DNA from 4 places in the Lysinibacillus sp. UGB7 genome. Region 2 is predicted to be linked to each of the others. Evidence: riboswitches for the same ligand, from Rfam matches in the RefSeq annotation. Region 2 holds a riboswitch; each other region holds the start of a gene.
The links. A riboswitch is a leader RNA that binds a small molecule or an ion and turns the genes downstream of it on or off. The one in region 2 is predicted to bind thiamine pyrophosphate.

Region 1: linked by a shared signal. The riboswitch ahead of thiT (energy-coupled thiamine transporter ThiT) and the one ahead of ACOMCU_RS22825 (ABC transporter substrate-binding protein) in region 2 are both predicted to bind thiamine pyrophosphate.
Region 3: linked by a shared signal. The riboswitch ahead of thiM (hydroxyethylthiazole kinase) and the one ahead of ACOMCU_RS22825 (ABC transporter substrate-binding protein) in region 2 are both predicted to bind thiamine pyrophosphate.
Region 4: linked by a shared signal. The riboswitch ahead of ACOMCU_RS16980 (hypothetical protein) and the one ahead of ACOMCU_RS22825 (ABC transporter substrate-binding protein) in region 2 are both predicted to bind thiamine pyrophosphate.

Annotation. Positions count from the first base shown of each region.
Region 1 covers NZ_JBMGUV010000026.1:49,858-54,590, forward strand. The annotation lists gene ACOMCU_RS20155 (hypothetical protein) at 1-394, shown strand, start outside; gene map (type I methionyl aminopeptidase) at 431-1,192, opposite strand; gene thiT (energy-coupled thiamine transporter ThiT) at 1,319-1,879, opposite strand; TPP riboswitch at 2,268-2,375, opposite strand; gene ACOMCU_RS20170 (DUF4870 domain-containing protein) at 2,502-2,834, shown strand; gene ACOMCU_RS20175 (hypothetical protein) at 3,017-3,139, shown strand; gene ACOMCU_RS20180 (AAA family ATPase) at 3,182-4,733, opposite strand, start outside.
Region 2 covers NZ_JBMGUV010000034.1:36,677-41,409, reverse strand. The annotation lists gene ACOMCU_RS22840 (ABC transporter ATP-binding protein) at 1-208, opposite strand, end outside; gene ACOMCU_RS22835 (ABC transporter permease) at 186-956, opposite strand; gene ACOMCU_RS22830 (thiamine-binding protein) at 953-1,246, opposite strand; gene ACOMCU_RS22825 (ABC transporter substrate-binding protein) at 1,247-2,242, opposite strand; TPP riboswitch at 2,487-2,598, opposite strand; gene parC (DNA topoisomerase IV subunit A) at 2,742-4,733, opposite strand, start outside.
Region 3 covers NZ_JBMGUV010000018.1:74,629-79,361, reverse strand. The annotation lists gene thiE (thiamine phosphate synthase) at 1-631, opposite strand, end outside; gene thiD (bifunctional hydroxymethylpyrimidine kinase/phosphomethylpyrimidine kinase) at 621-1,445, opposite strand; gene thiM (hydroxyethylthiazole kinase) at 1,445-2,200, opposite strand; TPP riboswitch at 2,289-2,387, opposite strand; gene mbcS (acyl-CoA synthetase MbcS) at 2,578-4,179, shown strand; gene sppA (signal peptide peptidase SppA) at 4,346-4,733, shown strand, end outside.
Region 4 covers NZ_JBMGUV010000019.1:11,811-16,543, reverse strand. The annotation lists gene ACOMCU_RS16990 (VWA domain-containing protein) at 1-940, shown strand, start outside; gene thiW (energy coupling factor transporter S component ThiW) at 1,030-1,530, opposite strand; gene ACOMCU_RS16980 (hypothetical protein) at 1,534-1,743, opposite strand; TPP riboswitch at 1,797-1,902, opposite strand; gene ACOMCU_RS16975 (MFS transporter) at 2,041-3,237, opposite strand; gene ACOMCU_RS16970 (LuxE family acyl-protein synthetase) at 3,606-4,733, shown strand, end outside.

The DNA of each region.
Region 1 (4,733 bases), on a different contig from region 2:
AGTAATTTATTTATTTTTACTGTACAATACGTTCCCACTTAGCAATAATGCGCTGACAGGTCGAGTACCGTTTTCAATCTATTTCGCATGGGCGACATTTACCCTGATGACAAATGCAAGTTTTACATTAACATCGTATGAATGGAACGGCTTTGGTCTTAGCAATCCACTTTGGGCAGTTATCTTACTGACTATAGGCGTTGCCATAGCGCTACATATTCGCTTTCATCACTTTGATATTGTCTATCCGAGCGTTTTTATCTGGGCCTATATAGGTATTGCATTACATAATGGCTTTGATGAATTACTCGTGACAACAGCAGCCTTGTTTTTATGTGGTGTGCTTCTTGTCGGTATACAATTTATTAAAAAAAATCCTGCCTACCAGAAATAACTTGGTAAGCAGGATTTTTTCGTATTTACTTTTTAACTAAATTGACTCTTCATCTAATGTTGTTAAAATGATTGGTTTGTCTTTTGTAACAATAATCGAATGCTCGATTTGGGCAACTAATGATTTGTCTGGTGTAACAAACGTCCAGCCATCACCAGCTTCGACGATATGCTCTGCTTTGGCTGAAATGAACGGTTCTACCGCTAACACCATTCCCTCTTTCATAATCGTTGAATCCCATGCATCGTAATAGTTTAAAATGTGATTGGGCTCATCATGCAAAGAACGGCCTAAACCGTGACCTGTTAAGTTCATGATGACTGTTAAATCGTTGGCATAAGCTTCACGCTCAACAGCTTTCCCAATTTGGTTTAATTTAGAGCCAGCTTTTACCTTTGTCATCGCACGATCAAAAGCACTTTTCGCTACGCGGCAGAGTTTTTCTTTATCTTCATAACCTTCTCCGACTACAAATGAAATACCAGTATCGGCAAAATAGCCATTTAGCGAACCGGACACATCGATATTAACAATATCGCCGTCTTTAATAACACGGCTTCCTGGTATACCGTGCGCTACTTCTTCATTCACACTAATACAAGTGTAACCAGGGAAATCATATTCTCCCTTTGGACCAGAAATAGCTCCTGCTTCCGCAAACATGCGACCTGCAATTTCATCTAATTCAAGTGTTGTCACACCTGGTTTGGTAGCAGCCTTCATTGCTTCACGAATTTCAGCACAGATACGACCGATTTTTTTAAAGGCTTCAATCTCTTCTTGCGTTTTTACAATCATTTTTAACGTCCCTTTCATCTAATATATACACTCTAATATATCACAACCACAATACAATAATGAACAATACGCGCCAATTAACTCAGAAAAGCCGCCTGCACTATAGAGGAACAGACGGCTTACTCTTTACGATTTTCGTTGCATTAATTGTGGTGCTGCTGTAAATAAAAGAACACCTGCGACTACTGTTAAAATTGTTGCAGGTAGCATATATGTGCCATTGTAAAGAATGGAATATATCCAAGCATTTTGCTCGCCAGCATACTCAGCGAAGAACACAGCTCCTGCAATCGTATGTGCTAAATAACGTAAAAAGCCTGCTAAGACGGTTCCAATGACAATATAAATAGCCATCTTCTTTTTGTTTAAATTTGTCGCTGCCTCAAGTACAGGTTTACGTACAAGCGCCGCTATACCTACTACCGTGAAGGCAACACCATAATCCAATAAACCTTGAAGCCAGTGTACAATATACGCACCGAACATTGTTTGCATAACGCCGATCAGTAAGCCCGTTGTCAATCCTGCAAAGAGACCCCAGCGAAATGCCATTAAAATAATGGGTATCATCACAAGACTAACTGAGCCACCCTGTGCCCATACTTTAAAAGAAACTTGATCGAGTACAAGACCCACCGCTGCGAAAATCGCAATCTCCACCAGCATTAATAGTCTTTTTTTGTCCATAATATTATTCTCTCCTTTGTTCCGATGTAGGATACAAGAGCAGGAATAGAAATCAGTTATTTAAATATGTGCTCAATCTGGCAATCTATTATGCTTCCACTTAATTGCGTTCGGATTGACAAGTGTTTAGTTCTGCAAGAAAGGGCGCCTTGATGTCGGTCATTTCGAAAAACACATCATCCTACAAATTTAGGCTAATTCCCTCAATTGATTCCTTGTCAAAATCCGTTACACTAACTGGAAGCTTGCTCTTCATACGGCTGGCATTGGAACAGCCTCCGAAAAAGAGCTACAATCATCTTCAGCCTGCTACCTATAGAGGAGAGGGCTTTCCAGATGAATGAAGATAAAAAAACGATGCCAGGACAGAGCCTCACATCGTAAAAGTGTCGGTTTCTATCCACATCCCTACGCAAGCTTTAACTTACAGGTTCGAAGAGTAAAGGCATTACGTGCCCAGTCTCAGCTGACATCATCAGCTCCCCTTGTGGTCGTTACATCTTAAATTTGCTTGAACATCCTCATTGTACGCAAACACTTTTGTGATTACAACCATTTCTTCATTAATTTTTTGAAACTTTCAAGATTCTCATGCGTAAATAAATAAAAAGGAGGGACTACTATGGAGAACCAAAAAATATTATCTGCATTTAGTTATCTCAGCATATTTTTCGCACCTTTTATTGTGCCGTTAATTGTTTATTTTGTGTCAAAAGAACATGAAGTGAAGCGCCATTCAATCCGAGCGCTTATCTCACACTTAATTCCATTTCTATTCGGTATCATTTTCTTTATCGTCTTCGTGTTTTCATCAATGTCAATGACTACGTTTGAACCTGACGTAAGCGATAATACATTCATCATCATTTGGTTTGCTGCCTTTGCGATTTACTTACTCGTATCTCTTGGAATTGTTATATGGAATATCGTTCAAGCTGTACGCGTTATCCGATAGTATTTATGTTTCATTCTCGGGTTAAAGGGAACTTAACCGTTGGGACTTTTTTTATCCCAACGGTTACTAGTTGAACCAATCGGGCACTTACGACGGCTTGATTTTCACGCATCAAATGATCATCTGAGCCCTCATCAGTGCAGGACAAACAGGTAGAAATAATAAAGGGGAGCTGGTATATCATGAAAGTATCTAAATTCGTAAAAACTGCTGTTAAATTAGCACCTATTGTGATTCCAATCGTCAAAAAAGTAGTTGCCGCTAAAAAAGGCACACTCCCTAATCCAACAACCCGTAGAAAATAAAGTAGAAGGCGTATCCTTGTTACAAAGGAAAACGCCTTCTCTCTATTTCACTTCAAATCGTGTTTTGCTATGTCCACTCAAGGTTTTTTCAACATGTAGAACAGCAGGCATGGAAGCCTTTAGTTCAGCTACATGCGAAATAACGCCAATCATACGACCTGATTCTTGTAGATCAATCAGTGTGTCAATCGCCTTATTCAGTGCTTCCTCATCAAGCGAACCAAAACCTTCGTCAATAAACATTGTATCGATTCGAATATTCCCCTGAAAGCTTTGAATGACATCTGCCATTCCAAGCGCAAGACTTAAAGAGGCATTAAATTTTTCTCCACCAGATAATGTTTTGACATCACGAATTTGATCGGTATAGGCATCGTACACATCTAGACCAAGCCCACTTTGTTTAGCGTGCTTCTCTAATCGATCTGATCGTCGAAGCTCAAACTGCCCATTCGATAAATGGTACAGACGAATATTTGCTGCTGCTGTAATTTTGTCTAAATAGTTTATTTGAATATAGCGCTCAAAGGAAAGCTTTTTTACATTCTGCCCATTCAATAGAGCATGGAGCTCCTTGACACGCCCAGCTTCTTTTTCAAGCAATTGTATTTCTTCAGCCGTTTCTTTTACTTTCACTTTAAAGTCACCGCAAGCCTGTGCAAAACCTTTCGTCCGTTGCAATGTATTAAATGCTTCCTCGTACGTCTCACGAAGCCTCTCTAACGAATCCTCTAATAGTGCTAAATTCTTCTTCTCTTTCCCATTAAGCTGCTTGGTGCCTTCTGCAATTTGAATTTGTAATGTGTGTAGCTGCAAAACATAATCGCTACAAGCTTTACGCAAAGTTTCCATTTCCATCATGCTACGCTTTGCCGCATCATACGCTTGATAACTTTCAAAGCCCGCCTCTTTCATACTTATTGAAAATTGTTCACGTTTTTCGTTGAGACTCACTTGAATCTCCTCATATGCTTTTTTTGCTAGTTCCTCAGCCATTACCGCATTACTCGCCGCTTCCTTTGCAGATTGTAAATTTTGCTGACTAGCCTGCCAAGCTGTTTGTAAGGCATTTTTTTGTACCCCAATGTCAGCGATAGCCTGCTTTAACGCCTGTAATGTTTCAAGGTTTTCAGGAATGTGCTTTTGTTGCTCTTCCACAATTACCTGTTGTTTTGTTAACGCCTTCTGCTGTTCAGCTAAATAGTGCTCTAGCTTTGTTTGTTTCTCTTGTAGCTGCTCTGTTCTTTCACGTTGACTCTTTTGCTCATTTCGTGAGACAGCCAGTTGATCATTAACCACTTTTAACAGAGCGACCTGCTTCTCGACATGTTGTAACGCAGCGTTTAGTTCTGTTTGTTGACCTTGAGAGATATGATTAGCATCGATTTGTTCTATTGCCTCTTGAAGAAGGATCTTAGCTGATTTTAATGTTGCCTCTTTTTCAAAATACGTACGTTCATCCGTCTTGGACTTCGCTCGTAATAACTCTAATTGTGCTTCCTCAATTGTCTCTAATTGCTCATTATGTGTTATTTGATGTGTCGTACTCCCACACACTGGGCACGGATCTCCCTCTTTGAGTTGTGCTGCCAAA
Region 2 (4,733 bases):
CTCTTTTTAGCTGTATGTCTTCATCGTTTAACAAAATAGCTCCCTCGTCTATAGCTGAAATACCACCAATTAACTGAAAAAGTGTGCTTTTTCCACTACCAGATGGGCCGATAATCGCAACAAATTCGCCTCTCTTTACTTCGAAGGACAGATTTTGTATGACTTGCAGTGAACCAAAGGCTTTATCAATGTCTTGAATGTTCAGCATGTAATCCCCTCCCTTTCACAACAAGTTTTTCGAGCATACGAATAACACTAAATAACAATAAGCTTAATAAGACAATCGCAAAGATGGCCACGAATACACGGTCCGTACGAAAGGAAGATTGTGCAAGTGTCATATAGACACCAATGCCCTTTTTAGCACCAAGCCACTCTGCAATCACGGCACCCATAACGCTATAGGTAGCTGCAATCTTTATACCTGAGAAAATAGCAGGATAGGCATTTGGCCATTCAAGTTTCCAAAATGTTTGCGCTTTCGTTGCTCCGATCATCGCAAAATAATGTTTTAACTCAGGTGAGGTTTGCCGAAATCCGTCCATAGCTGCAATAACAATTGGAAAGAAGCAAACCAAACAAATAATGATGAGTTTAGGTAATAAGCCAAAGCCAAACCAGATGATTAACAGAGGTGCTAAGACAAGTATAGGTACATTTTGTGACACAATTAGAATGGGATAGAACAATGCCCGAATCATAGCTGAACGATGTAACAATACTGCGACACTTAACCCAAACAATATCCCAATAGCTAGACCTAAAAGTGCCAATTGGACAGTAGCTAAGACATGTGGTAAAAATGCTTGATACGATTGAATCGCTTCTATTAAAATGGCACTCGGTGCTGGTAATAGCCAATGCGGAATTTGTGCAAATTGAACAATTAGTTCCCAGACGAATAAGAGGAAGACGATAAAAATGATCGTCCTCCCTTGCTTTATCGCCTGTTTCATGCTCGATATTTCTCCGTTAATGTCCCCATTGTTATACCTGTTGGTTGATATAAAATTTTCACTTGTGTAATAACGTTTATAGCCCCAAGCGCAATCATTTTTTTATTCATTTCTTCTATGATTTGTAGCAAGGTAGAGAGCTCGCCTTCCATTGTCGTTTCAAGTGGATGTACCTCATATTTCACTCCTGAAGCATCAATAATAGCGATAGCCGCATCAACAAAAGGAATAACGTCCTCATATTTTTCAGTTTTCGGTATGATTTGTACACTTATTAATGAATTTGCCATTTACTTTGCCTCCTTAGTAGGTAAAAAATCGTTGGTAAACGCCTTTTCTGGGTTGAACTCCCCTTCTAAGACTTTATTACTTGTCATCCAATCAGCATAGTTTTTCCATACGGCTAATTTTTGCGCACCCCATTGTGTGGCATCATCTCGATACTTGTCTGCTAGCCATTCCTGACTTTTATGTACAAGCTCTTTATCTAAGTCTGGTGCCGCTTCAAGTAGTATATCCGCCGCTTCTTTCGGTTGGCTGATAGCATATTCATAGCCCTTTGCAGCTGCCGCAATAAATGCCTTTACCGTATCAGGATTCTGTGAAATCATTTTTTCATTGGTTGCAAGTACGGGTGTATAGTAGTCAAGTTGTTCACTATAGTCTGTTAAGTACATCATGTTGAGTTTTTCCCCACGTAGTTCCGCTTCAATACCTGTCCAAGCATAGTATATCCAGGCAAAATCAATATCTTTCTGCAACATGGTGAAGAAATCTAAATCACCGGCATTGACGATATCTAATTTATTGACATCTGCATTCTCTGTTTGCATTAATGATTGCAGTACAGCCTGTTCAAGAGGCGCACCCCAACCGCCGTACGTTTTGCCTTCAAAATCTTTTGGAGAAGTTATACCATTCGCAGCAAGTGACGCAAAACCAGACGTATTATGCTGAATAACGGCTGCAATCGAAACTAAAGGAACTTGCTGGACACGTGCCTGTGTAATCGCTTCTTGGTAGCTTACGCCAAACTCAGCCTTGCCTGATGCAACGAGTTGATCAGCCCCTGCATCGCCAGGTAATAGAATGTCTACGTCTAAGCCCTGTTCCTCAAAGTAGCCAAGTTTTTTAGCTACGTAAAGCCCTGTGTGATTTGTATTAGGTGTCCAGTCTAGTACGACCGATACTTTTTTTAATGCATTCGACTCTTTTTTATCCTCTTTTTCGTTACAGCCAACTAAGGTTAATAGCGCTGCAACAAGAATCAATAACCATCTCTTCATGCTGAATCCTCCCAGTAAGTAGTGTGAAAGTGTCCATGTTTGAATGATTTACCAGAAGAAAAACGCATTCGCTCCGTTTTCACGTAAATAGCGCTAAGTATTCCAAAATGACTGGGGTACATGTACCTGTCTGTCACATATGAATTTGAAGCGACACGAGCGTGTGCGCGAATACCAAGACATAAAAAAACGCCTAGGAGTCATCCCAGACGTTTGAAATCGGTATCAAAAAAATAACATACACTATTTTTGAATAGATGTTCCCTACGCTGGTACGAGCCAAATCAGGTTCAAAGGGTCAGCGTCTTAACGGACACAATCTCAGCTGGCAACTACCAGCCCCCCTACATTCTTAACTTATGAACTTTTCGAGGACTATTATACCCATATCTCAATGGAAATGACAAGACTCTATTTATGTACAGAGCGGATTGTGAACTATGAAATCACAAAAAGCCCAGTTCTCGGTAAGAACATGGGCTAGATTGTTTACCTAATTTTATTTATCATTTTTTACTTTTAAAACATGGGCGATCGCACCGTCAGTCGCTATATCGACTTTAAAGGAGCCATTTGAGTGACGATCTGAGCGCGTTAGCCCTTTCACATCAATTACTTCTTGTACACCCTTTTCCGTTTCTACCAGGATTTGCTCTTCATCAGTAGCTCGGATAACCGCCACAATACGATGCGGATTAGCTTTTAATTCTGTTAATACTTTTAGTCCACGTTTTGCACGACTTGCCAGATCTACCTCGGCGACATTCATTTTCTTCGCTGCCCCACGCTGTGTCACAATCACAACGTATTCCGTGTCACTTGGCTTTAAGATTGTTACACCTACTAAAGCTTCGCCTTCTTTCAGCGTTATGCCTTTAACCCCACCTGTTTTCACACCCGTAACAGGCAATTCTTCTATCGGGAAGCGAATCGCATAGGCTGTATCTGTTATTAATAATAACTCTGCTTCGTCAGTGATGATATCGGCAAAAATCATTTCATCGCCAGTCTTCACATTCATCGTTTTAATTGGCTTCGAATAACGCGTTACCGCATAATCTGCTAGTGGAGAACGCTTAATTTGCCCATCTTTGGTCGCCGTTAAAATATAGGTATTTGGCTGTTCAAATGTTTCGAAGCCATATACTGCTATAATCGACTCGTCTTCACTAGTCGGTACAATACTTGAAATATGCTGGCCGAGATCCTTCCAGCGGATATCTGGTAATTCATGCACGGGCTGATAAATATAATGGCCACGATTTGTGAAAAGCAGCACATGATGTTGCGTATTTAAATTACCCTCATACAGTAAATAATCAGAATCCTTCATAGCAAAATCTTGGCCATTTGACGCAGCATGAGAACGTGTAGAGGTACGCTTAATATAGCCATCCTTCGTTACCGTAACAACTACTTCTTCACTAGGGACAAGCACATCTAATGTAATCTTAATTTCTTCAATTTCATGTTCGATTTTTGAACGACGTGGTTCAGTAAAGCGTTTTTTGATATCGAGTAATTCTTGCTTTATGACACGCACGAGCTTTGCCTCACTATTAAGAATGCCTTCAAGCTTTGCGATAAGTGTATTTAATTCTTCCTGTTCTGTGCGAAGTTCCGTTATATCTGTGTTGGTTAAACGATATAATTGTAAGCTAACAATCGCCTCTGATTGCACTTCAGTAAAGTCAAACTTCACTTGTAAATTCGTTTTAGCGTCACGTTTATCATTAGAAGATCGAATTGTCGCAATCACTTCATCTAAAATTGACAGCGCTTTTATAAGCCCTTCTACAATATGAGAGCGATCCTTGGCTCTTTGTAAATCATAAATAGAACGATTTGTGACAACTTCCTTTTGATGTGTGATATAAGCATCAAGCAATAAAGGTAATGTCATCATCGTCGGTCGTCGATTATGAATAGCGATCATATTAAAATTATAAGCTACTTGCAAATCAGTTGTTTTAAATAAGTAATGTAAAATACCTTGTCCAGGAATATCTTTTTTCAATTCAATAACAACGCGTAAACCTGTACGATCCGATTCGTCACGAATTTCCGCAATCCCTTCAAGACGTTTATCGACACGTTGCTCATCAATTTTCTTCACAAGGTTCGCTTTATTGACATCATACGGTAACTCGGTAATAACAATCTGCTCTTTGCCCCCTTTTAAAGGTTCAATCACTGCCTGGGCACGTACGATAATTTTGCCACGCCCTGTTTCATACGCTTTTTTAATACCGTCTACACCTTGTATGATGCCCCCAGTTGGGAAATCAGGCCCCTTGATGACCGTCATCAGCTCATCAACCGTTGACTTGGGGTTATCTAAACGCATTAAAACTCCATCTAGCACCTCGTCAAGGGCATGCGGTGGGATATCTGTAGCATAGCCGGCTGAAATCCCTGTTGAACCATTGACAAGTAGATTTGGGAAGCGAGCGGGTAAAACAGTAGGCTCCATATCCTGGTCATCAAAGTT
Region 3 (4,733 bases), on a different contig from region 2:
TGCATTGAAACGATTTCAAAGTGGCAACAGTATGTTGTATATTAACACTTTCACAAATAGTAGAAATAACAGCAATACCATTCGCACCCGCTTTAAAAACTTTCTGTGCATTGGACTCATCAATTCCGCCAATTGCTACTATAGGCAATTCAGGAAGTTCAGTACGAACTTGTTGTAAAAATTCAGTACCGCATGGTGGTTTGGCATCACTTTTTGAAGTTGTTGTAAAAATAGGACCAATACCTACATAATCAGCTTCGTACTGTATAGCAGTGTGCACTTCTTCTATTGTATGAACAGACACACCAAGCAACATTTTTCCGATTTTTTCTCGGATAACCGCAACAGGAAAGTCATCTTGCCCAACATGGATGCCATCAGCACCAAGTTTTAAAGCAAGCTCGATATCATCATTGACGATAAACGGAATATGACACTGTTTGCAAAGCTTTTGACAACTTTGAGCAAAAATTTCATAAGCCTGGCCAGTTAATGCACCTGGACCCTTTTCGCGAAATTGAAACATAGTAATGCCTGATTGTAGTGCTTCTTCAAGCACTTCTAATGGACGGCGCTTATGAACGTTTGTCGAACCCATAATAAAATAAAGCTGTAAATCATTACATTTCATGAATCGTTACCTCACAAGAATCTTTATATTTATGGTAGGCGAAATGATTCGTCGGACCATGCCCATTGCCAATAGATAAATCATGTGTAATGGCGAGTTGAATAAATTTTTTTGCTTCAACTATAGCTGTATCTATAGGTACTTTACATCCAATAAAAGCTGTTAATGCAGCAGAGAATGTGCAGCCCGTGCCGTGAGTATTTTTCGTTGCAATACGTGTCGTTTGCATGGAAAATGTTCGACCATCTTTAAAAAATACATAATCAGTCGAAAAATTTATGTCAGCTAAATGTCCACCTTTAATGACAACACATTGTGTGCCTAGTTGTAAAAGTGTTTGAGCAGCTTGGCTAATGGATGTAAAATTATCGATTTTTCTTCCCGTTAATACTTCTGCTTCAGGTATGTTTGGCGTAATAACAGTTGCTAATGGCAATAAATAACATCGCATTGCCTGCATTGCCTCCCGTTGCAATAAGCTTTCGCCACCTTTGGCAATCATTACAGGATCTATAATAAGTGGGATATCTAAGTTAGTCATCATGTTTGCGATTGCTTGAATAATATCAGCGGAAAAAAGCATTCCTGTTTTGATAGCGCTAATCGGAAAATCCTCTAATAGTGCATAAAATTGTTTCTCAATAAAGCTTGTTTCAATTGGTAAAACACCTGACACACCTAATGTATTTTGTGCAGTTAATGCTGTAATAACTGAAGTGCCAAACACCTTTAATTCTTGAAATGTTTTTAAATCTGCTTGAATTCCTGCACCACCGCCGCTATCAGAGCCTGCAATTGTAGTCACGATACGCATTACTTTTCACCGTCCTTTGACAGATGATGTAACTCATTTAAGACCGCTATTTGAAAATCACCAATATTTTGTGTCGAGCAGGCAGCTTGTTCAGCTAGTTTTTTATAAGCCAATAAAGTGCCTACTAATTGTGTAAATGGCTCGTTATGTGCAACATAAGCTGCGGCACAGATGGCGCTTAATAGACAGCCTGTCCCTGTGACTTCTGTCATTTGATAATGGCCACCTACAATCCATTGCATCTGTTCCCCATCGGTTATAAAATCTTTTTCACCGGTCACAATAACAATACAATCATAGCGTTGAGCTAATTGCTTTGCTTCCTCTTCAATGCAAATTGATCCGCTGCCACTGTCCACGCCTTTTTGCTGCCAACTCACATTTGCAATAGCTGCAAGCTCGCCCATATTGCAACGAATAACAGCAAATTTAACTTCGGCTAATAGTTGATGGACTGTTTTTTTTCGAAAAGTAGTTGCCCCAGCACCAACGGGATCTAAAACAACCGGGATGTCAAGTGTATTAGCCATTTTCCCAGCACGTAACATAGATTCTCTAGTACGGTTATTTATCGTACCAGTATTTAATAATAGCGCAGAAGCAATCTTTACCATTTCATCGACTTCATCGACTTCATCGGCCATTACAGGAGAAGCACCAATTGCCAATAAGCCATTTGCTTGAAAGTTTGCCACAACATAATTGGTTATACAGTGAATGAGTGGCTTTTGTTTACGGATTGTTTGTAAAATCATTGTAAGTCCTCCTTTTTTGGATGGACGTAAGCATGCAAAAAAAACTCTTTTTCGTGCAAGGAATCCACGTGAAAAGAGCTTTTCATCAATAACAAGATGTATTGCTCCCTACGTCAGTATTAACTAACAGGTTCAAAGGGTCAGGTTTTACCTTCTCAACTCAGGATGAGTCCCCCCGCAATCATGATTTTAGTTGACCAAAATGTACCATACTTTTTCACGGTGTACAATAGCGAGTTTTCATTATAGGAAAAGCAGTGACTGATGCCATATATAGAAGCATGATAGTTGTCATGACTTTTTAAAAATAAGGCTCCTTCCATTGAAAATCATGAAAAATGAGTTTTATAATGAGCATAGCGAAGGGGGCATATGCCATGAAAAGACAAGAATTACTCGCACCAGAGTGGTATAACATTGCAGAAGAACTTGAAAAGTATGCACAGGATCCAACTAAAAATGCTTTAATAGTTTATAACGAAAACGAAGAAATACAATATATTACATATAAAAGTCTACTTGAAAAGGCAAATCAGGCAGCACATGTATTAACATCTCAAGGATTAGTAAAAGGAGATGTACTGTTAGTTATGGTGCCGAGGTCCGTTGAGGCATACATTGTTTATATTGCAGCATTAAAGGCTGGTTTGACGATTATTCCAAGCTCTGAGATGTTACGTGCAAAGGATATAGACTATCGAATCACACATGCTGATGCAAAGGCTGTTATTGCATATGAACCGTATATTGAGCAATTTGATGAGGTAGCAAATTTAGAGGACGTACAGCAGTTTGTCATAGGTCGTGCACATGCTCCGTGGCAACCACTGCTAGAACAAATGGAGAATCAGCCAACTACTTATACAAGCTCTACGCCGACGAAGAGTACTGATATTGCATTTCTTGCTTATACAAGTGGTACAACAGGTAATCCAAAGGCTGCTGTTCATACGCATAGCTGGGGGTACGCACATTTACGGACAACAGCACCAAATTGGTTAGGTGTTCAGGAAAATGATATTGTATGGGCTACTGCAGCACCAGGATGGCAAAAATGGATTTGGAGTCCATTCCTTGCAACGTTAGGAAGTGGTGCAACAGCTTTTGTATACAAGGGGAAATTTAATGCAGCAACTTATTTATCATTACTTGAAAAATTTGAAATCAACGTGCTGTGCTGTACGCCAACAGAATATCGGTTTATGGCGGCACTTGAAAATTTACATGACTTTAATTTGAGTGGAATTCGCCAAGCTGTATCTGCAGGAGAACCGTTGAATAGTGAGGTTATGAAAATATTCTTGCAAAACTTTAAATTACAAGTACGTGATGGCTATGGTCAAACTGAAAATACATTACTTGTTGGGACAATGGTAGGTATGGAAGCACGTGTCGGCTCCATGGGTAAACCAACGCCAGGAAATACTGTAGCTATTATTGATGATTTTGGCAACCCAGTTGCAGAAGGTGTCGTTGGTGATATAGCAGTCCATCGTGAAACGCCGGCATTATTTAAAAAGTATTTTAAAGATCCAGAACGAACAAGCTTACAATTCCGAGGTGATTGGTATATCACTGGAGACCGTGCATATAAAGATAAAGATGGTTATTATTGGTTTGAAGGACGCGGTGATGACGTAATTATTTCTTCAGGCTACACAATTGGGCCATTTGAGGTGGAAGATGCTTTGATGAAGCATCAACAGGTGAAAGAGGTCGCAGTGGTAGCGAGTCCGGATGAAGTAAGAGGAAATATTGTAAAGGCATTTGTTGTATTACATGATGGGCAAATAGCCCATGAATCACTTATTGAAGAACTACAAGACCACGTAAAAACGTTAACAGCGCCCTACAAGTATCCACGTGCGATTGAATTTGTAGAGGAGTTACCAAAGACTGCTTCTGGTAAAATTCGTCGTGTCGAACTACGTCAACAAGAAAAGTATCGGTATACTCAGCAATCATTTCCTAGGAAATAATGTCGAAAATCAAAGTTCATTTTTATAGTATGAACTTTGATTTTTTTAATGTGTAAAGGACATTATTTATGGGGAAATTTATAAGATAAAATTTTTGCATAATATTGCAAAAAAGTGAAACATTTTAGACGTTGGGACGTATAACGTGTTGAGGAGGCGGAAAGACATGAATGTTAAAAGGTGGGTAGCCTTAGTTATTGCAGGTGTATTATTATTTGTTTCACTAGGTATTAATACCATATTTGCAATATTTAAAGCAGATTTCTTTGGTAACTTTGACAGCCTAATGGCTGGCAATAATTTAGAGGTATTTGAAACGGTGATTGAAGGAGAAGATTTTAATAAAAGGATTGCGTACTTAAAAGTTGATGGTGCGATTCAAGATATTGGATCTAGCTCATTATGGCAACCGGTGGCATATGATCACCAGTTTTTCTTAGAGCAATTAGACAATATTTTATATGATGACACAGTAAAAGCAGTTGTTTTAAGCGTTAATTCACCAGGTGGTGGTGTCAAAGAATCAGCAGAAATTTATAAAAAGCTATTAAAAA
Region 4 (4,733 bases), on a different contig from region 2:
CGGACGTTTCTATGACGTTATTGATGAACAGATGATACCTTCAATATTATCACGTGAGACAGCAATGATTTCACGTACGTATATTGAAGACAATCCTTTCTACCCAACAATTTATAATGCATCGGGCTGGAATGCATTATTTGCAAATGGTGTGCCACAAATGAATGCATATATTGGCACAACAGCGAAGCAGGGTGCTTCTGTTATTGCAGAAAGCGAGAAAGAAGACCCAGTTATTGCACAGTGGCAATATGGTCTTGGAAAAACGTTCGCTTTCACATCAGACTCTACAGGAAAATGGACAGGAGACTGGGCAAGATGGCAGGATTGGGGTACATTTTGGCAAACGATGATTTCGCAAATGTTACCAAGCTATAATGATGTTGCATATGATGTACGTCTGGATACAGATGGCTCCTTTGTTATTACAGATCCAACAAATGAAGCTGCGTTTTTAGATATTGTCGCTGTCAATGAAGCAGGTGAAGAGCTAGAGATGCAACTCGAAACGTTATCTGCTTCGCAAGTTCGTGCGATTGTACAGGCAGAACCAGGACTTATTTTCTTCCGAATAGCCGATGAAGAGCAGGCGATTTATCAGGCTGGATTAAGTGTACCGTATAGTGCCGAGTATGAATTACGTCCAGTAAATGAAAAACTAGTGGAAGAACTTACAAAGCAAACTGGTGGCAATGTGTTAGAGGAACCGCAGGAAGTGTTCCGCGATTTCACACAACAAGGGGCAGAGCGCCAAAATATTGCAACCTGGCTGCTACTAGCAGGGATGTTCCTATTCTTCATAGATATTACAATCCGACGTTTTGGCTGGAACTTCTTATCAAAAACGAAACGGAAAGTGCCAAGTGTGGAGGATGCACAAGCGCAGGTAGAAGATACAAACGTAGCGCAGCTGTTAAAAGGTATGAAGAAACGCCAATAAAATTTAATGTTCTATATTGAAATGCAGTGCAAAAGGTATGATTATTTTGCACTGTATTTTTTTGTTTAAAGAAATCGATAAAATTCTTCCTAATAAAGTGTCATGTTAAAGCTTTTGACAAGTACCGTTTTGCGTAGATTGCTGGCAACGACAATTCCTAGGACTGCCCCAATAACACTTGATGTTAAAAAAGCAGGCATGAAAAACAATGCTGTAACAGATGAACCCATTAAAAGATGTGCGTAAGGTACTGCTACGAGAGAAGCAAGAAGACCTGTGCCAAACATTTCACCAACACCTGCGAGCCACACCTTATTACTATATTTATAGGCAAGAGCTGCACACAATGCCCCGATGATACTACCTGGAATAGCTAATAGAGAACCTGTTCCTGTAAAAATCCGAATAAGGGCTGTGACAAAGGCAATGATAACGGTAGGTAGGGGGCCTAGTAAAATGGCTCCTATAACATTAATGGCATGTTGTACAGGATAGGCACGTGCAATTCCTGTTGGAATCGACACAAAAGCAGAGCCTGCTACAGCAATGGCAACTAATAATGCCATGATGGTTAATTTTCGAATTGGCATATTTTACACTCCTTTTTGGTAAATAGCTCTAACCACAAATAGAACCTGATATAACGTAGATAGATTACGAGAAATCGCTGATAGCATGTAAAGAATCGCTGATAGAACACCAAGAAACGCTGATAGAACGCAAAAAATCGCTGATAGCATATAGGAAATCGCTGATAACCCACAGGACATCACTTCAAGCGGCATCTGTTGAAAATGCCACAAAAAAGCCGCTTCCTCATAACGAAAGGAAGCGGCCTTGCATTTACATAGTTAAAAAGCAAGTGTCGCCACTTCCCTACGCTAGTGCGAACTAGATCAGGTTCAAAGGGTCCGTGTATATATACACGTCTCAGTCTTAGAAAGACACCCCTAGTGGTTTTGAAACGATTAAATTTTTTGAAATATATGTTTTCCCATCTAGGACTAGCCATACACGTCGCACGCTTAAAGTCACTTTGCACAAGCGCTGTCCACCTAATAATGTAACATACTACTAAAAGTAGTCAATAAATTTCCACACTATTTAGAATCAGGTTGCATAAGATGTGGAGCTTTTTTCAATGTCCAGATGAGGGCAAGGAAGAAGCAGGCCATTAAAATAATAGCCCCAAAAATATAAGGACTGTTCATATTCCAATCGAATAATATACCTGCTAAAGCAGGACCAATCATATTACCCAAACTCATATATGCATTATTAAGACCAGCGGCAAAACCTTGTTCGTTTTCAGCAAGTTTAGAAATGAGCGTGTTGACAGCTGGTCGAATCAATGTCGTCGCTGTTGAGAAAATCGTTGCTACAACTAATATAAGTGCAAAGCCAGATACAAATAAAATTAAGTAAATAGAAACGGCTGCAATAAATAAATTGACTAACACAACTTTCATTTCACCATAACGATTAAAAAGAGGTGTAATAATAAACATTTGTACAACAACACCAAAAGCACCACCAACAACCAATAAAATGGCAATATCAGTAGGTGTGTAGTTAAATTTGTTTGTGACAAATAATGATAATGTCGTTTGGAAATTAGCGATTCCGAACGAGAATACAAGCATAATGATGAGCATTACAAAGTAAGGCATTTGGACAGAGCGTACCATTTGCTTCGCAAGATTGTCTTGCTTTTGTGCCTTTTGTGATGTGCTTGGTTTTGTAGAAGGTAAAAGAAAGAATGATAGAATAGCTGCTAATATAGCTGCAGATCCAGCTGTATAGAATGGGAAGTGCAGACTAACCTTCGATAAAAAGCCACCTATACCAGGACCAATCATAAAGCCAAGAGACATAGCTGCCCCTAACATACCCATTCCCTTGCCTCGTTCCTCATATGTTGTAACATCCGCTACAAAAGCCATAATTGGAGGTGCAATGAAGGCAGAACCTAAACCTCCAAAGAAACGCGCGAGGAAGAGCATCCAAACATCCGTTGAAAGCCCAAATGAAATCTGTGCAAGACCAGTTACTATGAGGCCAAAAATAATTAAATTTTTTCGTCCATACTGATCGGATAGGTTCCCAGCAATTGGAGAAAATACAAATTGTGCCAAGGCGAACGTTGCGATAAGCATGCCAAGAACTTGTCCTGCAGCCCCAAATATTTTTAAATACTCAGGCATAACAGGAATAATAATTCCAATACTCCCCATTGCGATAAACATATTAAACATTAAAATATACAAAGCCGCCTTATTCGACTTCTGCTGGGTCATCCATAGCCCCCCTTTTTTTCTAATCAAATATACTACAGTCTATCATAAAGAAATGAGGCTTGGCTATTAGATTAAAGTATGAGAAGCTCGCCAAATGAAATTTGAAGTATATTGAGAAAATAATACATTATGCTACTTTTTCTACTGTAGTTCTATGAGTAAATCCCGCAAAAGAATGCGGGATTTACTTTTTTATTGGTATTGGATTAGGGGTTACAACGTTGATAGATATGTTAATCTTTTTATGTCGATGATTATTACAATTTTTGTAATAATAGTAAATTATCGTAGTTGGCTTTTGCTAAGAGTCAACCTTAAGAAGGCTTTATGGCTTCTATTAAAGATAATAAAAGAGGAGGACATGTATTATGGTATCGATTCAAACAGCTATGGAAAATTTAAAGGAATTAGGATTTAATCCTGTAACAACAGCAATTGGGGCAACGCAACAATTATTTCATTGGGATGAAGCAAAGGTCAATGAACTAAAAGGATATTTAATTGCTCAAAATTTTCAACATCATTACGAAAACAATAAGTTTTATCGAATGCTTTGTGAAGATAGTGGAGTTACGCCTGCCGATGTTCAGACTTTAGATGATATACAAAAAATACCATTAATTCCGGTGACAAGCTTTAAAAGACCTGACTCACATTTACTTTTGTCAACCTCTTTAGAAAATATTGAATTTGAAATGCGTAGTACTGGAACAAGTGGCATACCAAGTATATCTAGAAGAGATGCTGAAACATTAAACAATTGTGTCTTTAGTATATATGCGATGTATAGAGAAATGTTTGCCTTTTCTAGAGGAGCTGGTCTCTTCTTATTCCCATCTCCAGAAGAAATGCCAGAAATGGGCATGGTCAAGGTGTTAAATATGCTGTCAGGTTTATTTGATGCAACGAGATGTCTTGTTAAAAGAGCGTCGTTTAAACCTAAGGAGGCAATTGAAACATTAGAAAAATGGCAAAATATTCATACGCGTCACATTATTGGACCGCCATTTTTAATTTATAAATTAGTAAATTACCTAAAAACAAATAATATTCATTTAAAACTAGATAATAAGACGATGATTATTAATTTAGGAGGTTGGAAAAGATTCTCCGGTATGGAAATTCCTCGTGAACAATACAATAAAGAATGTGCTGAATACTTAGGTATCCCAGAAGAAAATGTTAGAGATATGTATGGATTAGTTGAATCAAATATTTTAGCCATTGAGTGCGAGAAACAATCGAAGCATGTGCCGCCTTGGGTTCACTTTTCTTTAAGAAATCCAAAAAATTTAGCTGAAGAAGTACCGCAAGGAAAAAGAGGGGTCTTAGCCATATTTGATCCTACTTCACTTTCATATCCAGGATTTATTCAAACAGAGGATCTAGTGTATTTAAAGAAAGAAAATACATGCGAATGTGGAAGAAACGGCCAAAAAGTTGTTTATCTATCAAGAGTAGCAGGAGCAGAAATTGGCTGTTGTGCTATTAATTTA